One region of the Brenneria tiliae genome, then DNA from elsewhere that is predicted to be linked to it. Evidence: predicted binding sites of a transcription regulator. Region 1 holds the regulator's gene; each other region holds the start of a gene.
The links. The regulator LexA, encoded in region 1, represses DNA repair genes until DNA is damaged. The targets are predictions, from matches to a motif close to TNCTGTATGTACATACAGNA.

Region 1 (10,018 bases):
GCGCCGGATTGACGGCGATACCATGATCGGTAACCAGGATATCGATACTGGATCCCGGCGTGACGCAGGTGAGAACCTGATTAACCAGCGTAGGGATACGGCCGCGTACCAGCGGTGCGACAATGATCGATAAGGCTGCGGCGACCGCGGTATCGCAATGACCGCCGGATGCGCCGCGCAGTACGCCGTCAGAGCCGGTCAATACGTTGACGTTAAACTGGGTATCCACCTCCAGAGCGCTGAGCACCACAATATCGAGCCGATCCACAGCCGCGCCCTTGGAACCCCAGTTGGCGTACTGGTTGACGCTGATCTCGATATGATTGGGGTTATGCGCCAATGATTCGGCGGCAAAGCGATCAAAACTCTGCACATCAAGAAGTTTTTTAATCAATCCTTTCTCATGCAGATCAACGATTGTGGAGGTAATGCCGCCCAGCGCGAAACCGGCGTGAACATTGCGGCGACGCATTTTATCTTCCAGAAAACGGGTAACGGCCAGTGACGCGCCGCCGGTACCGGTTTGTAGTGAAAATCCGGCGTTGAAATAGCCCGAGTTGACGATCACGTCGGCCGCCGAGCGAGCAATGAGTAGCTCGCGGGGATTGGAGGTCATTCTGGTTGCATCCGCGCCGATCTTGTCGGGATCCCCGACCTGGTCGATTTGTACGATCAGATCAACCTGATCCTGCATAATGCTCGCCGGGTTATGGGGGTAGGGCAGAATCTGTTCGGTGAGCAGTATCACGCAGTCGGCGTTTTCCGCATCGGCCTGGGCATAACCGAGCGAGCCGCAGCAGGCTCTGCCCGTGTAGCCGTTGGCATTTCCCTCGCAGTCACAGGCGGGAACGCCAAGGAACGCGACGTCGATGTGCAATTCGCCGCTATTGATTAAATGCACCCGCCCGCCGTGGGAATGAATCTGCACCGGTTCGGCCAGCAGCCCGCGGGAGATCTGCTCCGCCAGCGCCCCACGCAGGCCGGAGGTATAGATTTTGCTCACTACGCCGTTGCGGATATGTTCAATTAACGGCGCATGGCAATCATTCAGCGAACTGGAGGCCAGCGTGAGGTTTTTGAACCCCATTTGCGCGAGGCCGGACATCACCTGATTGAGTGTCAGATCACCGCCGCGAAACGCGTGATGAAATGAGACGGTCATACCATCACGTAAGCCGGAACGCCGAATGGCGTCATCCAATTGGTCGCACAATTTTCTATCATGGCGCCTTTGCGCCCGATATGCGTTTTTGTCATCCTCCTGAAAGGTTTTCAGTGGTTGGTCGGATTGAGAGCCAAAGGCGACAACATGCTGTTGCCGCAGGGAATTCTGTTGCTGAGTCATCATTGTTTTACCTTATTCTTCCTGGATGCCGGAGAGTGCGGCGCGTGAAAGGACCAGACGGGCGCGTTCGATGACCGGGCTGTCTACCATTTTCCCGTCCAGCGACACGACGCCGCGCCCTTCGCGTGCCGAGGCTTCAGCGGCTGTAATGACGCGTTGCGCGTGTTCGACCTCTTTCCGGGTTGGTGAATAGAGGTTATGCAGTAGCTCTATCTGGCGCGGATTGATCAGCGATTTACCGTCAAAACCGAGTTGCTTAATCAACGCGGCTTCCTGAAGAAAACCCTCATCGTTATTGGCATCGGAATACACGGTGTCAAAAGCCTGGATCCCCGCGGCGCGGGCGGCCTGAAGAATGGAACAGCGGGCGAACAGCAACTCCATGCCTTGTGGGGAACGTTCGGTTCGTAAGTTACGGACATAATCTTCGGCCCCGAGAGCGATACCGATCAGCCGGGGCGAGGACAGCGCAATGGCGGCGCAGTGGGTGATGCCTTCGGCCGATTCGATGGCGGCGAGCAGGCCTGTATCGCCGGCTTCACGGCCGCATGCTTTTTCAATCCGCGTGATTTCATGTTCAATATCCCAAACGTCCTGTTCAGTATCGGTTTTTGGCAGGCGGATAATATCGGCGCCGCCTCGTACTACGGCTTCCAGATCGTCCAGACCGTAGGCGGAATTCAGGGGATTCACCCGTACGATGGTTTCTACTTCCTGATACAACGGGTGCTGTAACGCGTGATAAATTAAACGACGGGCCGCGTCTTTTTCACGAAGAACGACGGAATCCTCCAGGTCGAACATCAGCGAATCGGCACGGTAGATAAACGCATTGCTGACCATTGCGGCATTGGCTCCGGGAACAAAAAGCATGCTGCGACGGATCCGATTTTTTCTTTCAGGCGTCATCTCTGTTCTCCCAGGGTAAATGTGAAAGGCCGCTTGCCCGTAGTAACAGCGTTTCCATACGTGCTCGCAGAATGCAGTCCAGCGCGCCTTTGTCATCCACGACGATCTGAACGTTGCTGATGTTGTGCTGAGAGAACACGTCCAGCACGGTGGTGCGAATGGCGTCGCCAAACTGTTTTTCAACGCTGCTGCTGATTTGCAGATCGACGCCTGGCGTTTCAGATGGGGCGATATGTATCATCACGTCGCTCGATTCGAGAGTGCCGGCGACGGCTGCGCGGGTAATTTTCATTTTTCACCTGATTCCAATACGGTTTTTTTTGAGGAGGACGCGGCGGCGGCGTTGGCTGCGAGCATGCGTTGCAAATAGTCGCGGGTCGCACGAGGCACTAACGGCGCGATCGCTTTGATATCTTTTTTCACCAATAGCTTGCGAACGCCGGATGCGGAAATCGGGGTTCCGTGGTAGCACAATCGTTCGATTTCCATCACTACAATGGGTGGGGAAGGCAGTGAGGTCGTGGCCAGCCAGTAACGCATATCCTGGTTATACTTGGCCGTCACATGGCAAAATGGTTCGCTGCCGACAAACCGGTGGGTGATGCCTAATGCGGGGGCCAGGTATTGGCGAAAAATTTTGAGGTCAATTTCGGTGTGGCAATGGTCGGCGACACCTTTGTCTTTAATGAAATAACAAGGGAATGTGGCCCGCGAAATCAGATAGTCGGATCCCGGATGTACGGTCAGATTCGCGATATCGGCAGTGCTGCGTCGTACCAGTTGCAGACGATCTTCATAAGGGAAACGTGAAGTATTTTCTTTCACCAAAAAGATATGCAGCCAGTCACATTGTTTTACGGCTTGCTGAACAAGATAAAGGTGCCCGTTGGTAAATGGATTGGCGTTCATAATAATGCTGCCGATTCGTTTACCAGGCCGGCGCAGTGCGGTCAGTGATGCGGCGTAACGTTTTAGGCCATTAGCGCTATTTTCCATCAGTACTACGGTGTCTGGAACATCAACAATGGTATGAAAACCGCAATGTTTAAATAGTGATTCATTTTGTGGTTTTGTATATATGAATAAATGACGGTGATGACGCTCATAGGCCAGGTTAATTAATTCGGTTGCCAGTTTGAGCGCCAGTCCTTCGCCACGTACTGATTTACTGATTGCCACGCATTTGATGATATTGTCGGAGATTCCACCACAGGCAATTAACGTCTCATTCCGGGTCACGGTAATGAAATCGTCAATGGTTATGTCCATATGCAGATCATTCTGGCGCAGGAATTTGATAATCTCCGCGATTTTCCTGCTTTCGGATATTTTTACCCGTGAAAAGAATATGTTGTTATCCATTGGTCAACACCTTTCTATAGCATTGCCGCGATGGGTTATGCTATCTCATTGAAATAGAGACATCGGATATATATGAAAATAAAATCGCTTCTGGTGCCCGTCCGTTATTTATGGACTTATCCTAAATAGAATAGGTAAGTATTATCTTGACATGATTCACAAAAATAACTTGAATTTAAATAGGTTAAATTTTTTTTATTTGGTTTATTGCTATTTATTTCCTTAATCTATTTATATTTTCGTAAATATTATTTGTTTAATTCGTTTAAGTGATAGTATGTGTATGATGTTATTTATGAGCCGGAGTATGTTGAAAAAACAATTTCGTTACATTATTAACAAAATAAACATGACGAAATAAATTTAATAAAAATATGGGATTAAGGGGAGTCATGAGTACAAAATCTACTATCCTTCAGTTCCAGTTTATTGACGGTATCGCTTTTCCTCTGCGCATTTTTATATTATTGCTGATGGTTTCCCTTTCGTTGGTCGTCAGCCTCGATCTATTTCTGTCAAAAAATTTTGAGCGCTATCTGGCGCAGCAGGTCGGTGATATGGCTATGAATCAGGCCAAGATCATTGCTTCGATGGACGAAGTCATACTGGCGGTTGAGCAACGCGATATCCAACGGCTGGAAGCGATAGCCAGGAAGTTCAGCTCCAACTCCAACTCCGATTATGTGGTTATCGGCGATCGATATTCCATCCGCCTTTACCATCCCAATCCGCAAAAGCTCGGGGCGCCGATGCAATGGACCAAACCTGGCGCGCTGGAGCGGGGTGAAAGCTATTTCATTACCGGAAAAGGTTCGATGGGATTGGCGATGCGTGCCAAGACCCCCATTTTTAACGCCGAGGATGAAGTGATCGGGGTGGTCTCCATCGGTTATCTGCTCAGTAAGATCGATCACTGGCAGAGAACCTTTCTGTTGCCGATGGGGATCGCTTTTGTGGTTGTCCTTCTGATATTACTGCTTCTTTCCTGGCAGTTCGCCAGACATATACGACACCAAATGATGGGAATGGAACCGAAGCAGATCGTTCGCGTTATCCGTCAGCAAGAAGCGCTGTTCAGTGCGATGATCGAAGGCATGATCGCCGTTGATCCGGATGGACTGATTACGGCAATCAATCGCAATGCGCGCAAAATGCTGGGGCTGAATTCACCGGGGCGTCAATGGTTGGGTAAGCCCATCGGCCAGGTGGTGATGCCGGCCGATTTTTTTACGCGCCATCTGGAGGAGAATCGCCAGGACGTAATATGCACCTTTAATGGACTGAATGTTATTGCCAATCGGGCGGCGATCCGTTCGGGGGAGGAGTTACTGGGCGCCATTGTCAGCTTTCGAGCCAAAGACGAGATTGCCACGTTGAATGCCCAGCTGAGCCAGATTAAGCAATACGCCGAGAATTTACGTACCGTTCGCCATGAACATCTCAACTGGATGTCCACGCTGAGCGGTCTGTTGCAAATGAAAGAATATGATCGGGCTTTGTTGATGGTAAACAGCGCTTCGCAGGCACAGCAGACTCTGGTGGATAGCTTGCGCAGCGCCATTGACGATCGTCAGGTCGCGGGTTTGCTGTTTGGTAAAATCCTACGGGCCAGACAGTTGGGACTGATTCTGACGTTGGTTCCCGGCAGCCGGTTACGCCAACTCCCCCAGGGCATGGATAGCACCGAATTCTCCGCCGTATTGGGCAATCTGCTGGATAACGCTTTTGAAGCCAGTCTGAAAAATCCGCAAGGTAATCATACGATTGAACTGTTCTTTTCTGATGAAGGGCAGGATGTCGTCATCGAAGTTGCCGATCAGGGATGCGGCGTTCCCGACTCACTCAGAGAAAAAATCTTTAAACAAGGGGTGAGTACTAAAACCGAAGAGGCTGGCGAACACGGCATTGGGCTTTACCTGGTTGCCAGCTACGTCGGCCGTAGCGGCGGAGTCATTACTTTAGAAAACAATACGCCCTGCGGCACGCTCTTTTCCATATTTATTCCGAAAACGAAGGGATACCCATGACGAAGATAAATATATTAATCGTGGAGGATGAAACGCCATTGGCGGAAATGCACGTGGAGTTTATCCGACAGCATCGTGAATGCGGGCAAATATGGCTGGCGGGTAATTTGAGCCAGGCCCGGACGATGGTGGACCGTTTTAACCCCGATTTGATACTTCTGGACAATTTTCTACCCGATGGACAAGGCCTAAGCCTGTTGCATGAACTGACCCTGAATCACTTTGCGGGCGGTGTTGTGCTTATCACGGCGGACAGTGATATGGATACGGTGGCCGACGCTATTCGCTGTGGGGTGTTTGACTATCTCATCAAACCTATTGCCTATGAGCGTCTGAGTCAGACTCTGGAGCGTTTTTGGCATCGGCTGGATATGTTTAACCAGCATAATGGCATTAGCCAGAGCCAAATCGATGATATGTACAATGCTTATGCCCGGGGGAAGCCAAAAGAAAAATTACCTGCCAACATTGATGAACTGACGCTGAATAAAGTGCAATCGTTGTTTCATGGTGAGCAAACTCGCCATACGGCGGAAACCGTTGCGTTGCAGCTTGGATTGAGCCGGACCACCGCGCGGCGTTATCTGGAGTATTGTGCCGCCAGGCAGATGATTGAAGCTGAAATTGTTTACGGTAAGGTGGGGCGTCCGCAGCGGATTTACCGATTAATCCGCTCTGAGGATTGAAAAACGGGATGAAAAATCGGCAAAGCGACCGATTTAACGTACGGGACGGCATGAAGTTACTGATTTACCGGTTCCCAATTATTCCTTACCTGTATATACTCACAGCAAAACTGTATAAACAACCAGGGGGCGGAATGAAAGCATTAACAGCCAGACAGCAGCAGGTTTATGACCTGATCCGCGATCATCTTGCGCATACCGGTATGCCGCCGACGCGTGCGGAAATTGCCCAGCAGCTGGGATTTCGGTCGCCAAATGCCGCCGAGGAGCATTTAAAGGCATTGGCGCGCAAAGGCGTCATTGAAATCGTATCCGGCGCGTCGCGCGGTATTCGCCTGCTGATGGAAGAAGAGACCGGCATTCCGCTGATTGGCCGCGTCGCGGCGGGTGAGCCGCTGCTGGCTCAGCAGCATATCGAGTGCCACTATCAGGTCGACCCGTCCATGTTCAAACCAAGCGCCCACTTCCTGCTGCGCGTGAGCGGAATGTCGATGAAAGATATCGGTATTATGGATGGTGATTTGCTGGCGGTGCATAAAACGCAGGACGTCCGTAACGGGCAGGTGGTTGTGGCACGGATTGAAGATGAAGTCACGGTCAAGCGATTGAAAAAACAAGGTAATACCGTACATCTTCTGGCTGAAAACGAAGAGTTTTCCCCTATTGTCGTCGATCTGCGGCAGCAGAATTTCTCTATTGAAGGGCTGGCGGTCGGCGTTATTCGCAACGGCGACTGGAGCTGATTTTACGTCTTTGACACAGGCGATAGTCCCTGGCGTTTCTTATCGATTATCGCTCCGCTTGCGGGGCGATATGGCTGGGTTGGAAACGGGACGAAACGTGCGGTGGTGATAAAAACGATCGATTTCGGTCCGCCGGATCCAGTATCGTATCACAGGGAATAAACCTTATAATCACACCTGCGCCAAGTGGAAAACCAGCTTATGTCAAAACGCTATATCATTACCGTAAAAGATACGGAACAACCTGATAATGAAGTCTCATTTCCGTTCACCTCCCATGACGATCTAACCAAAATCCTTTCCTTATGCGACGGCAAAACAGCGCTGCCTGAAGAGCAGCTGTATCCATTTTTAGTCGGCATGAAACTGTTTGGCGAGGTAGTCACGCTTAACAGGAAAGAAGAGATGTTTCAAAAAATCCACCCGGCCCTAAAAGAGTTTATCGGCGATTTTAAGAAAAGCATCAAAAACAGCCAGTGAATAAGCAAGGGCGCGGTGAATGACGGACGGGACCGATCGGCCCTTGCAACCCTTTGCCGGAACTAGCGTTTCTTGATGGGAATGCTGTGGTCGTGATCGCAATGCTCCGTTTGTTTACAGGCCGCAACTTCCTGGCAGCCTTCACAAAGTCCGTGCGCCTCAATCACGCTGTGGCGCAGGGTAAAGCCCGCCTGCTGCGCCAGACCGCGCAGTATTTCCTCCACCCCTTCCGTCTGACGCTCGGTAACCTGAGCGCAGCGGTCGCAGATAAACAGCGCCGAGGTGTGGCTATGATCTTCGATATGGTGGCAAAGCACATAGCTGTTGTTTGACTCCACCCGATGAATAAATCCCTGCTCCAGCAGAAAATCCAACGCGCGGTAAACCGTCGGGGGTTTGGCCTGCGGCTCGGATAGGCGCAGCAGATCGAGCAGATCGTATGCGCTGATCGCAGCGGACTGCTGCGCCATCAGGCGTAACACTTCCAGCCGCTGCGGCGTCAAACGTACGCCGCGGTGCTGACAAATCTGTTCAGCCTGGGCAAGTAGTTTGTCCTGATTGGTTGAATCCATTGCCATATCACCCTGACGCATAAAGGAACCAGGCCGATATCTTACCACGGCTGCAAGAAAAGGCAGAACCAGTGACGTTCACCGGCCGCTAAAGATGGAGAGCGAAAACTTAAACCACCAGATCGATCAGCAAAGCGCGCAGCGGCGTCTCGGCCTGAATGGTCAACCCGCTTTCCTGGCGGATAAACGCGCCATCGCCGCAGCCCAGCCTGTCGCCGTCATGCCTGTTGCCGCTCACCGCCGCCGAGCCGTGCAGCAACTGGAGATAAGCCTGATTGCCGTTCAGTTTAATGCTCTGCCGCTCATTTTCCTGTAGTTCCAGGTGATGGACCCACACCTGCTGGCGCAGTTGCAGGCTGTTTTGCTCCCCCTCCGGCGAGGCCAGTAAACTTAGGGCGGTTTTATTCAGCCTCAACCGCTGCAGCGGGCAGTTTTCCCGCGTCGGGCAGGCGTCCAGCCACAGCTGCATACGCGTCAGCGGTTGGTTCGCGCTGGTATTATGTTCGCTGTAGCTGACGTTGGGCTGCGTCGCCAGCAGCAGCACGTCGCCCGTTTGGGCCTGGATATGGTGACCCTGGCTGTCGCGGTACTCCGCCTCGCCCTGAAGAATGATATTGAGGATATCGACGCGCGGGTAAGTGCGCGGTTGGAACGACGCGCCCGGCGCCAGCACTTCCTGATTCAGCACCCGCAGCGAGGCGTAGCCCAGCAGTTGCGGGTCGAAGTAATGGCCGAAAGAGAATGTATAGCGCGCCTGCAACCAGCCATAGTCAGCTTGACCGCATTGCTCTGCCGATCTTTTTATGATCATGGTAGTAAGCCCGGATAATTATTTCTTAAACAGATAGTAATTGTGTGGACGCTCGATTGTTAGCTAGTTAATCTGGTGGGTATATTCAAAATTACTGAATGAGTGTCTACATGTCTAAAGAACGAGCATTGACGCTGGAATCCTTAAGAGTCATGGATGCGATTGACCGGCGGGGAAGTTTTGCCGCGGCGGCGGATGAGTTGGGACGCGTACCTTCGGCCCTGAGCTATACCATGCAAAAGCTGGAAGAAGAGTTGGATGTGGTGTTATTCGATCGATCGGGACATCGCACCAAATTCACCAATGTCGGGCGTATGCTGCTGGAGCGCGGGCGCATCCTGCTGGAAGCCGCCGATAAGCTTACCACCGATGCCGAAGCGCTGGCCCGCGGCTGGGAAACCCATCTGACCATCGTCGTCGAGGCGCTGATCCCGACCGCAAAGCTCTTTCCGCTGCTGGATAAATTGTCGCAGAAGGCCAACACCCAGGTTTCACTTTTGACGGAGGTATTGGCCGGCGCCTGGGAGCGCCTGGAGCAGGGGCGGGCGGATATCGTCATTGCGCCGGATATGCATTTCCGCGCCTCTTCCGAAGTGAACAGCCGCAAGCTGTATACGATGAAGAACGTTTATGTCGCCAGCCCCGACCATCCGATACATCAGGAGCCGGAGCCGCTTTCCGAGGTGACCCGGGTGAAATACCGTGGGATCGCCGTGGCGGACACCGCCCGCGAGCGCCCGGTATTAACCGTGCAACTGCTGGACAAGCAGCAGCGTCTGACCCTCAGCTCCCTTGATGATAAACGCCGCGCCTTGCTGGCCGGGCTGGGGGTGGCGACCATGCCTTATCCGATGGTGGCGCAGGATATCGCCGAAGGCCGCCTGCGCGTCGTCAGCCCTGAGTATTCGCTGGAAAGCCAGATCATCATGGCCTGGCGGCGCGACAGTATGGGCGAGGCGAAGTCCTGGTTTTTACGCGAAATCCCCAAGCTGCTGCATCAGGCCTGAGTTTTCCCGCGCTTGATGCAGAAAAGGCGCGATAGCTCACGCCTCAATCCATTGATAAAGCTCGTTATTAGGGAGA
Region 2 (10,018 bases), on a different contig from region 1:
GTGCAAAGCCACGGGGCCAATTGAAAAGATCACCGGATCAAACTGAGGAAACGCCAGATAGCTCGTCGTCATCGTTCACCACATATTTTGTTGTATTGTTCCCGTCCAGGGGCTATCGATCGGTCGAGGCGGGGCGTTTTCCCGCCGACCGCGGTGGCGAATCATAGCATAGCGCACCGAATCCGTAGGTTATCCGCATAAGAAAAGTTCTGTAAAGCATGGGCTAGCCGTCAATCAGCGACCGCCGCGGATCAGCCCCCCCAGCCCGCGATCTTCGGCGAAGATAGCGGCGCGCCGACGCACTTCGCCGGCGCTCGGGGCCGTCAGCAGTTGTCCGACCAGGGTCTGCGCCTCGGGTAAGTCAATCTGGCGCAGCAGGTATTTAATGCGCGCCACGCTGCGGCCGTTCATACTGAGCGTGCGATACCCCAGCCCGGTCAGCACCAGCGCCCCCAGCGGCTCTCCCGCCATCTCGCCGCACACGGAAACCGCGATACCGTGGCGCCGGCACTCGGCGGCGATGGTATTCAGCGCCTGTAGCATCGCCGGATGCAGGCTGTCATACAGGGAAGCGACGTGGGCGTTGTTACGGTCCACCGCCAGCAGATACTGGGTCAGATCGTTGGTGCCGACGGAAACGAAATCAACGCGCTCGGCCAGATGCGGCAGCATAAAAATCATCGACGGCACTTCGATCATAATGCCGATGCGCGGCCTGGGCTGCGGGGCCCCCAGCTGTTCCGCGACTTCGCCCGCGGCCTGGTCGATCAGGCGGCGGGACTCATCGATCTCATCCAGACTGCTCACCATCGGCAGCAGAATATGCAGATTGCCGCTATGGGCGTTCGCCCGCAGCATGGCGCGAATCTGGATAAGAAATATTTCCGGCTGATCGAGGGTGATACGGATACCGCGCCAGCCAAGGCTGGGGTTCTCTTCACTGATGGGTAGATACGGCAATGGCTTGTCGGCGCCGATGTCCAAGGTACGCAATATGACCTGCCCCGCGGGATAGAGCTGCAACATGCTTTGATATTGCGTCGTTTGCTCATCCTCGGACGGGAAGCCGCTCTGCAGCATAAAGGGGATCTCGGTTCGATACAGGCCAATGCCATCCACCTGATTTATAATATTTTTATCATGCTCTGAGCTTAATCCGGCGTTCAGCATCACCTGCATGCGTTCGCCGCTTTTCAGCACCGCCGGGCGCGCCATATCATCTTCCGCCAGGCGGGTGAGCGCATTTTCCTCAAGCAGCAGGCGCTGATATTCCTGCACCAATAGTGGTTCGGGATCCACCAATAGCTCGCCGCGATAGCCGTCGATAATCAGCATGCGCTGATGAAGCAGCTCAGGCTGAATATCCGCGCCGACCAGGGTCGGGATCCCCATGGCGCGCACCAGAATGGCGGCATGAGAATTTGCCGCGCCGTCGTAGACCACCACCCCCGCCAGCCGCTCCGCGGGCAATTCCGCCAGCAGCGTCGCCGTCAGTTCATCGGCGACCAGAATAAAGCGTTCGGGCCACCGTCCGAGGCTGGGCGCGTTATCGTCGAGATGGAATAACAGCCGCTGCCCGAGGGCGCGGAAATCGCCGGCCCGCTCGCGCAGATAGGTATCCTGCAGGTTGGAGAAGCGCGCCGCGAAACGCTCAATCACCAGCTTGACCGCCCATTGCGCGGCGTTGCCGGCGTCTACTTCCTGAAACAGCTCGCGCTTAAAGCGGGCATCATTAAGCAGGTGGGAATAGAGATCAAAAATGGCCGCGCTCTCTTTTTGCGCGCCGGCGCCGAAGCGTTTGCTGAAACGGCGAAACTCCGCGGTGGCTTCCTCCAGCGCCTGGGTCAGCCGGGCGCGCTCCCGTTCGCTGTCCAGACTTGACGCGGGAAAGACCTGATCCAGAGAAGGCTGGCTGCAATCCCGCCAGCCGGGCGCGATCGCCACGCCGGGAGATGCCGTCAGCGCTTTAACGCGCGCCTGACGGAATTGCCCGAACAGCGTTTTAATCTGCGACTGGGAAAGAATGGCCGCCAGCTGCGTCGCCAGCGTCACCATGAACGACTCTTCGTTTTTATCAAACTGCCGGTGTTCGCGCTGCTGCACCACCAATACCCCCAGCAGCTGGCGGCGATGGATAACGGGCACCCCGAGAAAAGAGCGGAAATGCTGTTCCTTTACGGCGGGAATATATTTGAAACTGGGGTGGGAACGGGCATCCGCCAGATTAATCGGTTCCGCCCGCTGGCCCACCAGACCGACCACGCCCTGGCCGAACGCCAGCGTGACGGTGCGTCCGCGCGGTTTTTTCAGTCCGCGCGTGGCCATCAGGTAGTAGCATTGGTGGTGGTGATCGGCCAGATAGATGGAACAGACTTCCGTGTCCATCGCCTGACAGATTTCATTCACCAGAATATCCAGCGCATCATCAAGGCGGGCCGCCGCCGCTACTTTTTCGACAATTTCTCGCAGGCGCGTGAGCATGATGTGCCTGATTTACCCTCTCTTTCGCCGGGCGCCGGGCGGCTGCGCCGTCCGAGCCGCGCTATGCTCCTGAAGCTGTATCACCGGGCTGATAAACTCTTTCATCACCCGACGATAAACGTCGCGCTTGAAAGATACCACCTGACGTACCGGATACCAGTAACTGACCCAGCGCCAGCCGTCGAATTCAGGCGTACCGCTGCTTTGCATATTGATCTCTGACTCATTGCACATTAACTGTAGCAGAAACCATTTTTGCTTTTGGCCGATACATACCGGTTTTGTATCCCAACGCACCAAACGTTTTGGTAATTTATAGCGTAACCAGTTGCGGGTAGATGCCAGGATACGCACATCTTTTTTCCTTAACCCCACTTCCTCGTACAGTTCACGGTACATCGCCTGTTCCGCATTTTCGCCGGGATTAATTCCCCCCTGAGGAAACTGCCAGGAGTGCTGCCCGTAGCGACGAGCCCACAAGACCTGTCCCTGCCGATTACAAATTACGATACCAACATTCGGGCGGTAGCCATCATCATCGATCACCGGACTACCTCAATAGACTTTAATGCAAAGATGAGCTGATTGTTTCACACTCCCGGCAGACGGTAAACTACTGCTTGGAGCCGTCCCCCTTCTAATAAAGTCGCGATAACCCACAGATAGCATCAAAGTTATAAACATGTAAAAGCCGATCCCGGCGGCTTATTCACTATTTCTGTGGACATCTTTGTGCAGAACCCATGAAAAAGTAAGTGGAACCTGTTGCCGACCGTTAACCCCCTCCTTTAAGATCTAAATAAATAATCATTTACTTTCATGACGTTAATTCGGTTTTCAACCACAAAACCGCCGTAAAGGATCCTGACGAAATTATTGTTGCCTTAACGCTGGCGAAAGATCGTCCTATACCGACTTTATCCACAACCACGGACAGTTCATCAGACAAAAAACCGGCAAAAACAGCAAAACCGCCCCGCGTCAAGGCTGTAAATCAAACCAGTAATGCTTCTTTATGTCGGTTATCCAAGAAATCTGTGGATAACCTGGTGTAAGATCCTGTTCATTGTTGGCGTCTACAGGTGCACAGTTTATAAAATAAGATTCCGCCGACAGGAACTCATTGGGAAAAACCGCTATGAATCATGCTATTATTGACTCCTTCAACAAGTTTTCCGACTGTGCGTTAATGTTTTTCACCCGTTGTGTTTTTTTTGAACGGAAAAAATCAGGCTATCTAACTTATGAATTCACCATCCGTTTTCACTACGCCGCCGCATAGTGAACAGGAACTGTTGCTGCGTGCCCGGTCGCTTGCCGGTTACAATCTGGCTGAACTGGCGGCGATCGCGCAGCTGCCGCTGCCGGCGAACCTGAAACGGGATAAAGGCTGGATTGGCATACTGCTGGAGCGTTTTCTGGGCGCCAGCGCCGGCAGTAAGCCGGAGCAGGATTTCGCCGATATCGGTATCGAGTTGAAAACCATTCCCATCGACAAGCAGGGCAAACCGCTGGAAACCACTTTCGTCTGCGTCGCCCCGCTCACCGGCAACAGCGGCGTCACCTGGGAAAGCAGCCACGTACGGCACAAACTGGCGCGGGTACTGTGGATCCCGGTGGAAGGCTCGCGGCATATCCCTTTGGGCGCACGGCGGATTGGCGCCCCGCTTATCTGGAGCCCCAGCCGGGAAGAGGAAGAGCAGCTGCGCCGCGACTGGGAAGAGCTGATGGACCTGATCGTCCTCGGCCGGGTTGAAAGTATCACCGCCCGCCACGGCGAAGTGCTACAATTACGCCCCAAAGCGGCCAACAGCCGCGCCCTGACGGAAGCGATTGGTGAGTTTGGGCAGCCGATTCTCACCTTACCCCGTGGATTCTACTTAAAGAAAACCTTCACCGCTCCCCTGTTGGCGCGCCATTTTCTGCTGTAACCTGCCACACTTTCGCTTGCCTGCACGCTAATATGGCGGCGTATAATATCGTTTACATTTCGTTTAAGGTGCATTGATACAATGTTTGATTGGATTGTTGATCCGAATGCCTGGTTGGCACTGGGAACGCTGACTATTCTGGAAGTCGTTCTTGGTATCGACAACATTATTTTCCTGTCGCTGGTGGTCGCCAAACTCCCCAAAGCTCAGCAAAATAAAGCACGCCGCATCGGCCTTATGGGCGCCATGCTGATGCGTCTGGGGCTGCTGGCCTCTATTGCCTGGGTTATCCGCCTGACCCACCCTTTGTTTACCGTACTAGGCAATGATATTTCCCTGCGCGACCTGATCCTGTTTTTCGGCGGACTGTTCCTGATCTGGAAGTCGAGCAAGGAAATTCACGAAACGGTAGAGGGCGGCTCGACGGATCACGTCTCGCAGGTGCATTCGTTTTTTGGGGCGATCGTACAGATCATGCTGCTGGATATTATCTTCAGCCTGGACTCCGTGATTACCGCGGTCGGCCTTTCCGACCATCTGTTTATCATGATGGCGGCGGTGATTATCGCCGTGAGCGTGATGATGTTCTCCGCCCGGGCGATCGGCGAATTTGTTGAACGGCATCCGTCGGTCAAAATGCTGGCGCTGTCGTTCCTGATACTGGTCGGCTTCACCTTGATCCTGGAAAGCGTCGAAATTCATGTACCCAAAGGCTACATCTACTTCGCGATGTTCTTCTCCATGGCGGTGGAAACGCTGAATCTGCTGCGCGGTAAAAAAGCCAACACCATCGAGTAACCCCCTCGCGGGCGGCGCAAGCGCCGCCCGTCGCTCTGATTCTTTAGCAATTTTCTCCATTATTCCTACATCATCCTCACCGGCTATTTGCTACAGTGATGGATGGGCCTTAATTTTGCGGTCGAAAACAGGTTAAAGACGATGAAAACACAGATAAAAATGGCGGTTATGCTGGCGTTATTATTCACTCTCGGCGGCTGTTCCAGCCACTATGTCATGGCCACCAAAGACGGGCAGATGCTGCTGACGCAGGGTAAGCCGGAGTTGGATGAAGAAACCGGGTTGCTCAGCTACGTGGACGAACAGGGCAATAAAAAACAGATTAACACCAATCAGATATCGCAGATCATCGAGCGCTGATTCTCCACGTCAGACCTTCGGCGGGCGCGTCCCCGGCACCGCTATGCAATAAAGACGCTTCCCCACATGACCCGGCTTGGTTATAGTCAAATTCAGATAGGCAGGCGTCTGCCTGCCTATCTGTAATTCTCAGACATAAAGGAAGCTGGCAATGCTATATCATCGTATTCCACATAGTTCTTTAGAAGTGAGTGTTCTGGGCCTCGGCACCATGACCTTTGGCGAACAAAACAGCGAAGCTGACGCTCATGCCCAATTGGATCACGCCATTGCCGCAGGTGTTAACCTGATTGACACAGCAGAAATGTACCCGGTGCCGCCGCGCCCGGAAACCCAGGGATTAACCGAAAGCTATATCGGCTCCTGGCTGAAATCCCGCGGCGGACGGGAAAGACTGATACTGGCAAGCAAAGTCGCCGGACCGGCGCGCGGCAATGATAGCGGGATCCGGCCGCAGCAGGCGCTGGATCGTAAAAATATCCGTGACGCCCTGGACGCCAGCCTGACTCGGCTGAACACCGACTACATCGATCTATATCAACTGCACTGGCCGCAGCGGCAAACCAACTGTTTCGGTAAGCTGGGCTACCAATATACCGACGAAAAACCCGCCGTAACCTTGCTGGAAACGCTGGAGGCGCTGAATGAGCAGGTGCGCGCCGGGAAAATCCGCTATATCGGCGTGTCCAACGAAACCCCGTGGGGAGTGATGCGCTATCTGCATCTGGCGGAAAAACACGATCTGCCGCGCATCGTTTCCATTCAGAACCCTTACAGTCTGCTGAACCGCGGCTTTGAAGTCGGTCTGGCGGAAATCAGCCAGCATGAAGGGGTTGAGCTGCTGGCCTATTCGGCGCTGGCATTCGGTACGCTGACCGGCAAATACCTGAACGGCGCCAGGCCCGCCGGCGCGCGGAATACGCTGTTCAGCCGCTTTGTGCGCTATAGCGCGCCGCATACCGAACAGGCTATCGCCGAATACGTGGCGCTGGCGCAGAAACACGGCCTGGATGCGGCGCAGATGGCCCTGGCTTTCGTCCGCCAGCAGCCGTTCGTCGCCACAACCCTGCTGGGCGCCACCTCGGTAGCGCAGTTGCAAACCAACCTCGCCAGTCTGGAACTCACCTTGGATCAGGAAATACTGGACGAACTGGAAGCGATTCACCGCCGTTTTACCATCCCGGCGCCTTAATCGACAACCGTTGGATTGCGCTATATCTTTCCGAATGCCGCCATCGTTATCCCCGGCAGTAGGCGGGGATTTCCGCTCGGCGTTGCGGAGATGCCCGCCTGCGCGGGCATGACGAGAGAGTCAGGGCTTGATGGAGGAGAGCGACTTGACCACGGATGCTCAACACAGTATCCGCGGGCATAACGGGGGTAATTACTTCAGCGTTTGCAGCAAGCTTTTACGCTGATCCTCCAGCGAGGTGACCCGGCCGCACACCTCGTCGCCGAAGTTCTGAAACGCCATTTCCTGATTGTTCCATTCGGTCTGAATCGCTTTCTGCAAACCGCCGAGGTTGCCCATCATCGCCTGGAGCGGATTGCCGCCGCTGGTCATCTGCTTTACGCCCATTTCATTCAGGCTGTCCTGCAGCACGCCGCCCATGCTCTGCTCGACGATTTGCTTGCCGTCCTGCTCGACCTGTTTGATCGCCTGATGGTGAAACGTCAGCCCGTCGCTGCGATGCTCGATAACGCGGTTCATCTGCTGTTTCAACTGGCCGTTCAGCGTGGTCAGCCGGTTGCGGACGTTGCTGTCGCTGCCCAGCTCCCGCACGATAACGCCATCCAACGCCACGCGCGCCTTTTCCAGATGCTGCTGCGCGCCCTGATCGATCCAGGGCAGCTGTTGACGCAGATCTGCCTGATAGGCTTTGGCTTGCTGACGCTGCTCTGCGTTGAGGCTCAACGGCGCGCCGTTGCGCACGATGTCGCCCTCAGGCGAAATCCGCAAATTGCCGCTGGCGCCCACCACCTGCACGTGCTGCGGGCTGATGATAATATCGTCCTGCGGATTAACGTTACACTGATACGCGGCCTGGACCTGCCAGGACAGCAACATCAATAAACCCAGAGTCATTTTACGCAACATATTTTCTCCTGAGGGAAACAACCACGGCCGCGGGGATGAGGGAGCATGCCGCCCGTTGAACGGGCGAAAAACGGCTGAGTAACGGCGAGGCTACCCGGCCGGAGCGGAATTTAGATCAGATCCTCGGGCAGATCCCACCAGATGTCGAACAAATCGCTGACGTTAACCTCCGTCAGCTGCTGCTCTTCCAGCCAGCGGCCGACCAGCTGGCGGTGTTCGTCGGTGCAGTGGCCGATCTTCTGCAGACAGATCAACCCCTGCCATTGCAGATAACCGCTGCCTTCGAACGCCAGACCGTTAGGTTCAATCACGTCATCGACGAACTTGTCCATCATACGGTCGATATCCGCAACGTCGGTTCCCTCCGGGAAACGCCAGCTGACGGAGAATCCCAGTTCCTGAAATTCATCAATGTGTAGTTTTTTACGTAAACGACGGCTACGAGCCTGCGCCATTATTTCACCCTCTCAAACATCAGATCCCAAACACCATGCCCTAAACGCTGACCGCGAACTTCAAATTTTGTCAGCGGACGTGATTCCGGCCGCGCAACGTAGTCATTATTATCGGAAAGATTGCGATATGCCGCGACGGCGCTCATCACTTCGAGCATATGCTGCGCATAAGGTTCCCAATCCGTCGCCATATGAAACACCCCGCCGATCTTCAGCTTGCCCAGCACCAGTTCGACAAACGGCGTCTGCACAATACGGCGCTTGTTGTGGCGCGCCTTGTGCCACGGATCGGGGAAAAACAGCTGCACCATCGACAATGCGTCATCGGGGATCATGGTTTCCAGCACCTCCACCGCGTCGTGGCACATCACGCGCAGGTTATCGATCCCCGCTTCCTGCGCGGAAGAGAGGCAGGCGCCGACGCCGGGCAGATGCACTTCAATCCCCAGGAAGTTCTGCTCGGGATGCTGCCGCGCCATAGTCACCAGCGACGCCCCCATCCCGAAGCCGATCTCCAGCACCAGCGGCGCATCACGGCCGAACAGCGCCGCCATATCCAGCGGTTCAGACTGGTACTCCACGCCCATCACCGGCCAGTAGTTATCCAGCGCCTGCTGTTGTCCGTTGGTCAACCGTCCCTGACGGCGAACAAAACTGCGGATACGACGCAGCGGGCGTCCGTTTTCATCAAATTCCGGAGAGATGACGTTATTAATCATAAAGAGTGTTTACTGTCTGTCCGTTTTCGTTAAGGAAACGCGCATTATGCAAGGATACCGCGGTTTAGCAAGTGCGCCGCCTCGGAAAGTTCCGGTTTACAGCACATTCACTCTGTGCTGGAATCGCAGTCAGACTTTCTACCTGCCGGATAGTGATCCCTTTTATGATGCAAGCGCAACGGTTCGCGCACCAGGTGCTGAACTGGTACCAACGCTATGGCCGCAAAACCCTGCCGTGGCAGCTTGAGAAAACGCCGTATAAAGTATGGCTGTCCGAAGTGATGTTGCAACAAACGCAGGTCACCACGGTTATTCCCTATTTTCAACGCTTTATTTCCCGCTTCCCGGACGTGAAAGCGCTGGCCGCCGCGCCGCTGGACGAAGTGCTGCACCTGTGGACCGGGCTGGGCTATTACGCCCGCGCCCGTAATCTGCACAAGGCGGCGCAGACCATCGTCTCCCGGCACGGCGGCGAATTCCCGGTTACCTTCGATGAGGTGGCGGACCTGCCGGGCGTCGGGCGCTCCACCGCCGGCGCCATACTCTCGCTGTCGCTGGGGCAGCATTACCCCATCCTCGACGGCAACGTAAAGCGCGTGCTCGCCCGCTGCTACGCGGTTGACGGCTGGCCGGGCAAGAAAGAGGTGGAAAAAAAGCTGTGGGCCATCAGCGAAGATGTCACCCCGGCGCAGGACGTCGGCCAGTTTAATCAGGCGATGATGGATCTGGGCGCCATGGTGTGCACCCGCAGCCGCCCCAAATGCGAGCTTTGCCCGCTCAATACCGGCTGCGCGGCCTACGCCGATCACAGCTGGGCGCAGTATCCCGGCAAGAAACCCAAACAGACGCTGCCGGAAAAAACCGCCTGTTTTTTACTGCTGCAACAGGGCGGCAAAATATGGCTGCGGCAGCGCCCCGCCGTCGGCCTGTGGGGCGGGCTGTTCTGCTTTCCGCAGTTCGACGAACGCGGTGAATTGGAACTCTGGCTGCAACACCGTGGTCTGAACGCTGACGGATTACAACAGCTGGTGGCTTTCCGTCACACGTTCAGCCATTTTCATTTGGATATCGTGCCGTTATGGCTGAATGTCTCACAACAACAGTCCTGCATGGATGAAGGCGCGGGTCTCTGGTATAACTTAGCGCAGCCGCCTTCCGTCGGGCTGGCCGCCCCGG
Region 3 (10,018 bases), on a different contig from region 1:
CACGCCGCTTAACGCCTGAGTGTATGGCGCGTGGCTGCGGTTGGCGGCATCCAGCGCGGCAAGGACCAGCGCGTCCTGATGCGGCAGCGTGCGGGCATGGTCGATCTCATCCATCAGCCGGGCGCTGATGTTCAGATCGCCGGGGCCGAAGGCGTCCGGCAGATAATGGCCGAGCAGGGCGGGCTGACGGCCCGGCAGATGAATACGCAGCGTGGACGCGGCGTTAAGCTCATTCATAAACTGCCGGCAGTGGCCGCACGGCGTGTAGTTCACCGTTATCGCCGCCAGCGCCGGCTCATTGCGCGACCAGGCGTGGCTAATCGCGCTTTGTTCGGCGTGTACCGTTTGCTGAAGCGCCGCGCCGCTGAACTCCATATTGGCGCCGAAATAAAAATTGCCGCTTACTCCCTGGGCGATGGCGCCCACCTGAAAATGAGAGATCGGCGCCAGCGCGCAGGCGGCGGCCAGCGGCAACAGGGCAAAGGCCAGCGCATCGGTATCCAGCCGGCCGTCGTCGGCCAGCCCGGCCGCTTCATCCGCGGTCAGCATGGTGGCAAAATCCTGCCGGCGCAGAATGGGCTCCAGGGCGGATTGCAAACGGGATGGCAACTGTTGCAGGGCGTTATCAAAGCGTGAATGCATAGCGATTTGCTCTTTTGTATTGATGAATAGACACCATATTAAGTAGCAGATTAGCAATATATTGTGATTGTTATCTCGTTATATATGTAAGAAATGAAATGCAAATATAAAATATGTGATTTGGATTGGATTTTATACCATTGCGCTTTAGTAAAGAGGGCGGATATAAGGGCAAGGGGTTAAGGCATCGGCCACCTTAACCCATAATCGTAAAACGCCAGGCCGCGTTAACCGGCAAAATGAAGCAGCACCGGAAAAATAAACGGCGCCACCAGCGAAGTAATAATTCCGCAGATCACCAGCGCCAGCGAACTGAACGCCCCTTCCTGAAAATCGACTTCCGCGCAGCGCGCCGTGCCCAGGGCGTGCGAAGCGGTGCCCATCGACAGGCCGCGCGCGGCTTTGGTCTTAATACCGATGCGGTCGAACATCCCGTGTCCCACCACCGCGCCGACGATGCCGACGAAAATGACGCACACCGCGCTGATGGCGGGAATACCGCCGAGCGAGCTGGCGACCGCCATGGCGATCGGCGTGGTGACGGATTTCGGCAGCACCGAGGCGGCAATCTCAGGGGATGCGCCCATCCACAGCGCCACCAGGGTGCCGGAAACGATGGCGGCGAGGCTGCCGATAAAACAGACGCTGATGATGGATTTCCAGCGCGCGCGGATTTGGTGAATCTGCTCGTACAGCGGAAAGGCCAGCGCGACCACGGCGGGCTGCAGCAGATCGTTGAGCACTTCGCTGCCCTTGAAGTAGTGCTCGTAAGGGATACGCAGCAGCAGCAGCAGGGGGATGATAATCGCCATCGAAACCAGCAGGGGGTTCAGCAACGATATTTTGGTCGCCGCCGCCAGCTTGCGGGCGGCGAAAAAGACCAGCAGGGTGAGCGGCAACGACCACCACAAATAGGCGAACATCAGGGTTTGTCCTTGGTTGGCGGGGTATCGGCGGCGATGGCGCGTTCGCGCTGCATCAGCTGGGTGCTGAAACCGACGACGATCATCACCATAAAGGTACTGATCAGGCAGGAAACGACGATCGGCCCAAACTGCTGGCTAAGCAGATCGTAGTAGTTCATCACTCCCACCCCTATCGGCACAAACAGCAGCGCCATATGGCGAATAAACAGATGACAGCCGGGTTTCACCCAGGTGGCCGGCAGGATCTGCGAAGCGAGAAGCGAGAATAGAATCAGCATACCGATAATGCTGCCTGGAATAACCAGAGGGAGTAACGCGGATATCGCATTGCCTGCCAGCAGACAGAGGTAAATCAATGCGAAAGCGCGTAAATACCGCCAACAAAGGGTAATCGTATTACGCATGGGAAAGTCCTGATTAACTGATTCAGCCATGATAGCGCTAATGGAATTAGTGTGCCACAGATCACATATTTTCCCGGCTGGTAAATCAGGATGCCGGCTCAGTCGGTAAACAGGCCGCGCTCGGAAACCGCCTCGCCGACGGCGTCGGTAAGGCGGCGTAGCTGTTCGGGCCGAATGATGAACGGCGGCATAAGATAGATAAGTTTGCCGAACGGGCGGATCCACACGCCGCGCGCCACGAAAAAACGCTGCAGCCGAGCCATATCGACCGGGCGGCGCGTCTCCACCACGCCAATCGCCCCCAGCACCCGCACGTCCGCCACCTCGGGCGCGGCGGATAACGGCTTCAGCGCCTGACGCAGCTGCCGTTCGATGGCGGACACCTGGTTCTGCCAGCGGTTCTCCGCCAGCAGCGCCAGGCTGGCGTTGGCCGCCGCGCAGGCCAGCGGATTGCCCATAAAGGTCGGGCCGTGCATAAAGCAGCCCGCCGCGCCGTTGCTGATGGTGTCGGCCACCTGCCGGGTGGTGAGCGTGGCCGAAAGCGTCAGATAGCCGCCGGTCAGCGCTTTGCCCAGACAGAGAATATCCGGCGTGACGCCCGCATGTTCACAGGCGAACAGCCTGCCGGTGCGGCCGAATCCGCTGGCGATCTCATCGGCGATCAGCAGCACGCCGTAGCGATCGCACAGTTCGCGCACCCGTTGCAGATAGCGCGGATGGTAAAAACGCATGCCGCCGGCCCCCTGCACGATAGGCTCCAGCACCACCGCCGCCAGTTGAGCGGCGTGTTGCGCCAGCTGCGCGTGCAGCGGGGCGATATCCTCCTCCCGCCATTCGTCGTCGAACCGGCACTGCGGGGCGTCGACGAACAGATGCGCCGGCAGATAGCCCTGATACAGGCTATGCATCGAGTTTTGCGGATCGCAGACCGCCATCGCGCCGAAGGTGTCGCCGTGGTAGCCGTGGCGCAGCGTGAGGAAACGCTGGCGCCGCTCCCCGCGCGCCTGCCAGTATTGCAGCGCCATTTTCAGCGCCACCTCCACGGCGACCGAGCCGGAGTCCGCCAGAAACACGCACTCCAGCGCGTCCGGCGTCATCGCCACCAGCCGACGGCAGAGCGCCACCGCCTGCGGATGGGTAACGCCGCCGAACATCACGTGCGACATCCGAGACATCTGCTGCTGCAACGCCTGATTGATGGCCGGATGGTTATAGCCGTGGATCGCCGCCCACCAGGAAGACATACCGTCAACCAGACGCCGTCCGTCGGAAAGCTCAAGCTCGACGCCGTCGGCGGCGACCACCGGATAACAGGGCAGCGGTTGGGTCATGGAGGTGTAGGGGTGCCAGATATGGCGTTGGTCGAAGGCGAGGTCGTCAGGCGTCATTATAGGTGTCGTAAACTAAAAATACATTGAGTTGGTTGACAGTATAAAGGGTTAATTTAAACTGATGAAACGTTTTTATTTTGGAGACGCCGCCATGGCCGACCGCATTTACTGGACGCTTGAGCAAGCGCAAGAACTATTCGACAAGCCGTTTCTGGAGCTGATGTTTGCCGCGCAGCAGGTTCATCGTCAGCATTTTGATCCCCGTCAGGTACAGGTCAGCACGCTGTTGTCGATCAAAACCGGCGCCTGCCCTGAAGACTGTAAATACTGTCCGCAAAGTTCCCGCTACCGTACGGGCATTGAAACCGAACGGCTGATGCAGGTGGAGCAGGTGCTGGAGTCCGCCCGTCAGGCGAAAGCGGCCGGCTCGACCCGTTTCTGCATGGGCGCCGCCTGGAAAAATCCGCACGAGCGCGACATGCCCTATCTGGAGCAGATGGTACAGGGCGTCAAAGAGCTGGGCATGGAAACCTGCATGACGCTCGGCACCCTGGACGGCGATCAGGCGGCGCGTTTAGCCGCGGCCGGGCTGGATTTTTATAACCATAATCTCGATACCTCGCCGGAGTTTTACGGCAGCATTATTACCACCCGCAGCTATCAGGAGCGCCTGGATACGCTGGATAAGGTGCGCGGCGCCGGTATCAAGGTCTGCTCCGGCGGGATTGTCGGCCTGGGGGAAACGGTGCGCGACCGCGCCGGCCTGCTGGTGCAACTGGCTAATCTGCCGACGCCGCCGGAAAGCGTGCCGATCAATATGCTGGTAAAAGTAAAAGGCACGCCGCTGGCCGATAACGAGGACGTGGACGCGTTTGATTTTATCCGCACCATAGCCGTGGCGCGCATTATGATGCCGGCCTCCTACGTGCGTCTCTCCGCCGGTCGCGAGCAGATGAGCGAACAGACGCAGGCGATGTGCTTTATGGCCGGCGCCAACTCCATATTCTATGGCTGTAAACTGCTGACCACGCCGAACCCCAAAGAGGATAAAGATCTGGCGCTGTTCCGCAAGTTGGGGTTGAATCCGCAGCAGACCGAGGTGGAATACGGCGATAACCAACAGCAGCAGCGGCTGACGCGGCAGTTGACCCACGCCGACACGGAGCAGTTCTACAATGCCGCGCTGTAGCGGTGCGCCGGCGCGGCGTCGGCGGCCATGAGCTGGCAACGGCGCATTGCGCTGGCGCTGGAACAGCGCCGTCAGGATGATGCCTACCGTACGCGGCGGGCCAATCAGGGCGGCAACGGCCGCTGGCTGACGCAGGACGGACGGCGCTACCTCAATTTTTCCAGCAACGATTACCTGGGGCTGAGCCGCCACCCGGAAATTATTCACGCCTGGCGGCAGGGGGCGCAGCGCTATGGCGTCGGTTCCGGCGGCTCCGGCCATGTGACGGGGTATACCGACGCCCATGAGACGCTGGAGCAACAGCTGGCGGAGTGGCTGGGCTATCCGCGCGCGCTGCTGTTTATTTCCGGCTACGCGGCGAATCAGGCGGTGGTCGCCGCGTTGACGCAGGCGGGCGATCGTATTCTGGCCGACCGGCTGAGCCACGCTTCCCTGCTGGAGGCCGCGGCGCACTCGCCGGCGACGCTGCGGCGTTTTAGCCACAATGACCATCAAGCCTTGCGGCGCCTGCTGGCAAAGCCCGCCGTGGGTCAAACCCTGGCGGTCACCGAAGGGGTGTTCAGCATGGACGGCGATAGCGCGCCGCTGCCGCAGCTGCATGCGCTGTGTCGTGAACGCGGCGCCTGGCTGATGGTGGATGACGCCCACGGGGTCGGCGTGCTGGGCGAGGAAGGGCGGGGAAGCTGCTGGCGGCGGCAGGTGAGGCCCGAGCTGTTGATCGTCACCTTCGGCAAGGCGTTCGGCGTCAGCGGCGCCGCCGTGCTGTGCGCCGAACCGCCGGCGGAATACCTGTTGCAGTTCGCCCGCCATCTGATCTACAGCACCGCCATGCCCGCGGCGCAGGCCTGCGCGCTCAGCGCCGCGCTGAACTGCGTCCGCCAGGGGGAAGCGCTGCGGGAGGCGCTGCGGCGCAATATCGCCCAGTTCCGCGCCGGTTGCGCTACCTCGTCCTGGCGGCCGATGGACTCCGATAGCGCCATTCAGCCGCTGCTGGTCGGCGACAACGCCCGCACGCTGGCGTTGATGACGCGCATGCGCGCGCAGGGAATATGGGTAACGGCGATGCGTCCTCCCACGGTGCCGCCCGGCAGCGCCCGCCTGCGGATTACGCTGACGGCGGCGCATCGGCCGGAAGATATCGAGCAATTATTGACGGTGCTGCGCCATGCCGACTGAAACCCACAATAAACCGGCCATCGCCCGGGCGTTCGGCCGGGCGGCGGACAGCTACGACCGCCATGCGGCGCTGCAACGGGCCAGCGGCGCGCGCCTGCTGGAGATGGTCGCGTCGCATCGCGGCTCGCAGGTGCTGGACGCCGGCTGCGGCACCGGTCACTTCAGCCGCCGCTGGCGGCAGTTGGATAAGATCGTGACCGCGCTGGACCTGTCTCCCGAGATGCTGGCCTACGCCGGCGAGCAGCGGGCCGCGCACCGCTATGTGCTGGGGGATATCGAAAATCTGCCGCTGGCGGACGGCAGCGTGGATATCAGCTACAGCAATCTGGCGGTGCAGTGGTGCGACGATCTGCCGCGCGCGCTGGCCGAGCTGTACCGGGTGACCCGTCCGGGCGGCGCCATCGCCTTTTCCACGCTGGCGGACGGATCGCTGAGCGAGCTGGCGCAGGCCTGGCGGCGCGTGGACGGCAGCCGCCGGGTGAACCGCTTTCTTTCCGTTCCCGCCATACGGGCCGCCTGCCGGCCATACCGCCATCAACTTCACCAGGAGTGGGTGACTCACTGTTTTCCCGACGTGCTGGCGCTGCTGAAGTCGCTGAAAGGCATCGGCGCCACCTGGCTGCATCAGGGACGCGCGCCCGGTTTGCTCAGCCGCGGGCGTCTTGAGGCGCTGGCGTCGGGCTATCCTCGGCGCCAGGAGGGCTATCCGCTCAGCTATCAACTGATTTACGGAGTGATTTATCGTGATTAAGCGCTGGTTTGTAACCGGAACGGATACCGATGTCGGCAAAACCATCGCCAGCTGCGCGCTATTGCAGGCCGCCAATCAGGCCGGATACCGTACCGCCGGCTATAAGCCGGTGGCCTCCGGCTGCGAAATAACCCCGCAGGGCGCGCGCAACGGCGATGCCTTGCTGCTGCAGGCCAACAGCGGCGTCCGGCTGGATTATCAGCAGGTTAATCCGCTGGCGTTTATCGAGCCGACGTCGCCGCATATCGTCAGCGCGGCGGAGCGGCGGCCTATTCTTCTGTCCGCGCTCTCCGCCGGGCTGCGGGCGCTGGAGCAGCAGGCGGACTGGCTGCTGGTGGAAGGGGCCGGAGGCTGGTTTACGCCACTGTCGGCGCAGGAAACCTTCGCCGACTGGGTGGCGCGGGAGCAATTGCCGGTTATTCTGGTGGTGGGCATCAAGCTGGGCTGCATTAACCATGCGTTGCTGACCGCCGGCGCCATCCGCCAGGCCGGACTAACGCTTGGCGGCTGGATCGCCAACGACGTTGAAGCGCCGGGAAAGCGCCATCAGGAATATCTGCTCAGTTTGCAGCAGCGTTTGCCCGCCCCGATGCTGGGTGAAATCCCGCATCTGACGCAGCCGCAGTTGCAGAATCCGGGGCGGTATATCGACCTGTCGCTGTTGGGCTGACGTTTCACCTGCTGATAATAAATACCCGGCTTTATCCCCGAATTGATAATTAGCCTGGTATTTATTCATCAATCAATAGAAAAAACATCTTGATTTTCCCCCTTAGCCCTTGCCACCCCTGAATGCGTTTCTGGAATCCGGGTTCCGTTTTTAGCATTTTTCAGTCTAAAACTTATGAGATAAATCGCAGAAAAGGGGTGAAAAAAATCCGTATCGGCACTTATATTTGATGAAGGTAGTATTTCTGTAACACAGAGCGGGTGCGGGGTTGTGGGAGTTATCCACTATTTCTGTGGATAACTGTGTGCATGAGCGTTAGGAAAACCATGCCAGACGAGAGCTGACGCGGGTTTCCGTCGGGTTGACGTTATTCTCTGCTTTTTTAAAAATCATACGAAAATCATTATGTTATTTAAAATCAAGTGCCGTCGTCAGGCGCGACGCGCGACGGCATAAATTAATGACAGGGTAGTACCGGCAGGTTACCAAAATTAGTCGTTTGGGGATAAAAAGTAGCTAACTTTTTCTGGTGGATCGGCAGCCGATATGCTAGCGAATCCATGCGCTGATTAATCATTCAGCCGGGCGATAATTTTCTTGATGCTGTTTTTATATCCAGTATCATGGCGGTGGTAAAGTCCGCGATTGCTTCCCATAATAACCTGAGGGTCAATAACGGCCGTTCAGTTCCATTCGCGTGTTATCCGATAGCCCATTCATGAGTAACGTATTCGACTATGAGTAAAGCATTCAAACTGAATTCCGAATTTAAGCCGGCGGGCGATCAGCCGGAAGCCATTCGTCGTTTAAAGGAAGGATTGGAGGATGGGCTGGCGCATCAGACGCTGCTGGGGGTAACCGGATCGGGAAAAACCTTTACCATCGCCAATGTGATCGCCGATCTGAACCGTCCCACCATGGTGCTGGCGCCCAATAAAACGCTGGCCGCTCAGCTTTACGGGGAAATGAAAGCCTTTTTCCCGGATAACGCGGTGGAGTATTTCGTCTCTTATTACGACTACTATCAGCCGGAAGCCTACGTGCCGAGCTCCGATACCTTTATCGAGAAGGATGCGTCGGTCAACGAACATATCGAACAGATGCGGCTCTCGGCCACCAAGGCGATGCTGGAGCGGCGGGATGTGGTGGTGGTCGCCTCGGTTTCCGCCATTTACGGTCTGGGCGATCCCGACTTGTATCTGAAAATGATGCTGCACCTGACGCAGGGGATGATCATCGACCAGCGGGCGATTTTACGGCGGCTGGCGGAATTGCAGTATGCCCGTAACGATCAGGCGTTTCAGCGCGGCACCTTCCGCGTGCGCGGCGAGGTGATCGATATCTTCCCCGCCGAATCGGACGAGGTGGCCCTGCGCGTCGAGCTGTTTGATGAGGAGGTGGAGCGCCTGTCGCTGTTTGACCCGCTGACCGGGCAGATTCTGCACGTCGTGCCGCGTTATACCATCTATCCGAAAACGCACTATGTGACGCCGCGCGAGCGTATTTTGCAGGCGATGGAAGATATCAAGGTGGAACTGGCCGACCGTCGCAGGATACTGCTGGCGAACGATAAGCTGGTGGAAGAGCAGCGGCTGAGCCAGCGCACCCAGTTCGATCTGGAAATGATGAACGAGCTGGGCTACTGCTCCGGCATCGAAAACTATTCGCGCTATCTCTCCGGGCGCGGCCCCGGCGAGCCGCCGCCGACCCTGTTCGACTACCTGCCGGCCGACGGTCTGCTGGTGGTCGACGAATCGCACGTCACCATTCCGCAGATAGGCGGCATGTACCGCGGCGACCGGGCGCGTAAGGAAACCCTGGTGGAGTACGGCTTTCGCCTGCCGTCGGCGCTGGACAACCGGCCGATGAAGTTTGAGGAGTTCGAGGCGCTGGCGCCGCAGACCATTTACGTGTCGGCGACGCCGGGCAACTACGAGCTGGAAAAATCCGGCGGCGACGTGATCGATCAGGTGGTGCGTCCCACCGGCCTGCTGGATCCGCTGCTGGAAGTGCGGCCGGTGGCCACCCAGGTGGACGATCTGCTGTCGGAAATCCGTCTGCGCGCCGCGGTGAACGAGCGGGTGCTGGTCACCACGCTGACCAAACGCATGGCGGAAGATTTAACCGAATATCTGGAAGAGCACGGCGAGCGGGTGCGCTACCTGCACTCGGATATCGATACCGTCGAACGGGTGGAGATTATCCGCGATCTGCGGCTGGGCGAATTCGATGTGCTGGTGGGCATCAACCTGCTGCGGGAGGGGCTGGATATGCCGGAAGTGTCGCTGGTGGCGATCCTGGACGCCGACAAGGAAGGCTTCCTGCGTTCCGAGCGCTCGCTGATTCAGACCATCGGCCGCGCGGCGCGTAACCTGAACGGCAAGGCTATTCTGTATGGCGACAGAATTACCCCCTCGATGGCGCGGGCGATTAGCGAAACCGAGCGCCGCCGTGAGAAACAGCAGGCGTACAACCTGGAACACGGCATTGTGCCGCAGGGGCTGAACAAGAAAATCGCCGATATCCTGCAACTGGGGCAGCCGAGCAACAGAGGCAAAGGGCGCGGCAAGAAAGCCGCGGAGCCGGCGGCCGACTATCTGGCGCTGACGCCGAAAGCGCTGGAGCAGAAAATCCGCGAGCTGGAAAGCAGGATGATGACCCACGCGCAGAATCTGGAGTTTGAAGAAGCGGCCGGCCTGCGCGATCGGGTACAGGCGCTGCGCGCGCAGTTTATTGCGTTATCCTGACGGATGATGCGAGCAGAAACGTTTTGAGGAATAGTTATGGATGTTGCTATACCGGGTGTAGATGTCTTGTTTGTGGCAGGTTTTGGCCCCATCGTAAAATCAGCTCCGGCCAGCTCTAGGCTCTACGTTGATACGCTGGGCCTGCCGTTAAAGCCGCTGGAGGGCAATAGCGATTATTTGAC

Region 2: the regulator LexA is predicted to act here: its motif matches at 3,467-3,486, upstream of mutH (DNA mismatch repair endonuclease MutH).
Region 3: the regulator LexA is predicted to act here: its motif matches at 7,691-7,710, upstream of uvrB (excinuclease ABC subunit UvrB).

What each region holds. Positions count from the first base shown of each region.
Region 1 is NZ_JAKPCB010000098.1:262,844-272,861, reverse strand. It holds gene citF (citrate lyase subunit alpha) at 1-1,345, opposite strand, end outside; gene MFP24_RS13775 (aldolase/citrate lyase family protein) at 1,358-2,254, opposite strand; gene citD (citrate lyase acyl carrier protein) at 2,244-2,546, opposite strand; gene citC ([citrate (pro-3S)-lyase] ligase) at 2,543-3,616, opposite strand; gene dpiB (sensor histidine kinase DpiB) at 4,009-5,643, shown strand; gene dpiA (two-component response regulator DpiA) at 5,640-6,329, shown strand; gene lexA (transcriptional repressor LexA) at 6,464-7,072, shown strand; gene MFP24_RS13745 (DUF3861 family protein) at 7,274-7,552, shown strand; gene zur (zinc uptake transcriptional repressor Zur) at 7,615-8,124, opposite strand; gene MFP24_RS13735 (pirin family protein) at 8,234-8,935, opposite strand; gene MFP24_RS13730 (LysR family transcriptional regulator) at 9,046-9,942, shown strand.
Region 2 is NZ_JAKPCB010000089.1:133,824-143,841, forward strand. It holds gene lgt (prolipoprotein diacylglyceryl transferase) at 1-72, opposite strand, end outside; gene ptsP (phosphoenolpyruvate--protein phosphotransferase) at 235-2,481, opposite strand; gene rppH (RNA pyrophosphohydrolase) at 2,494-3,027, opposite strand; gene mutH (DNA mismatch repair endonuclease MutH) at 3,726-4,412, shown strand; gene MFP24_RS04585 (TerC family protein) at 4,494-5,210, shown strand; gene MFP24_RS04590 (YgdI/YgdR family lipoprotein) at 5,352-5,570, shown strand; gene MFP24_RS04595 (NADP(H)-dependent aldo-keto reductase) at 5,722-6,762, shown strand; gene MFP24_RS04600 (YggN family protein) at 6,955-7,668, opposite strand; gene MFP24_RS04605 (YggL family protein) at 7,779-8,123, opposite strand; gene trmB (tRNA (guanosine(46)-N7)-methyltransferase TrmB) at 8,123-8,842, opposite strand; gene mutY (A/G-specific adenine glycosylase) at 9,007-10,018, shown strand, end outside.
Region 3 is NZ_JAKPCB010000078.1:13,227-23,244, forward strand. It holds gene cdd (cytidine deaminase) at 1-642, opposite strand, end outside; gene MFP24_RS00590 (CidB/LrgB family autolysis modulator) at 870-1,565, opposite strand; gene MFP24_RS00595 (CidA/LrgA family protein) at 1,565-1,972, opposite strand; gene bioA (adenosylmethionine--8-amino-7-oxononanoate transaminase) at 2,071-3,360, opposite strand; gene bioB (biotin synthase BioB) at 3,455-4,492, shown strand; gene bioF (8-amino-7-oxononanoate synthase) at 4,520-5,668, shown strand; gene bioC (malonyl-ACP O-methyltransferase BioC) at 5,658-6,419, shown strand; gene bioD (dethiobiotin synthase) at 6,412-7,089, shown strand; gene uvrB (excinuclease ABC subunit UvrB) at 7,827-9,836, shown strand; partial or broken gene MFP24_RS00630 (glyoxalase) at 9,873-10,018, shown strand, end outside.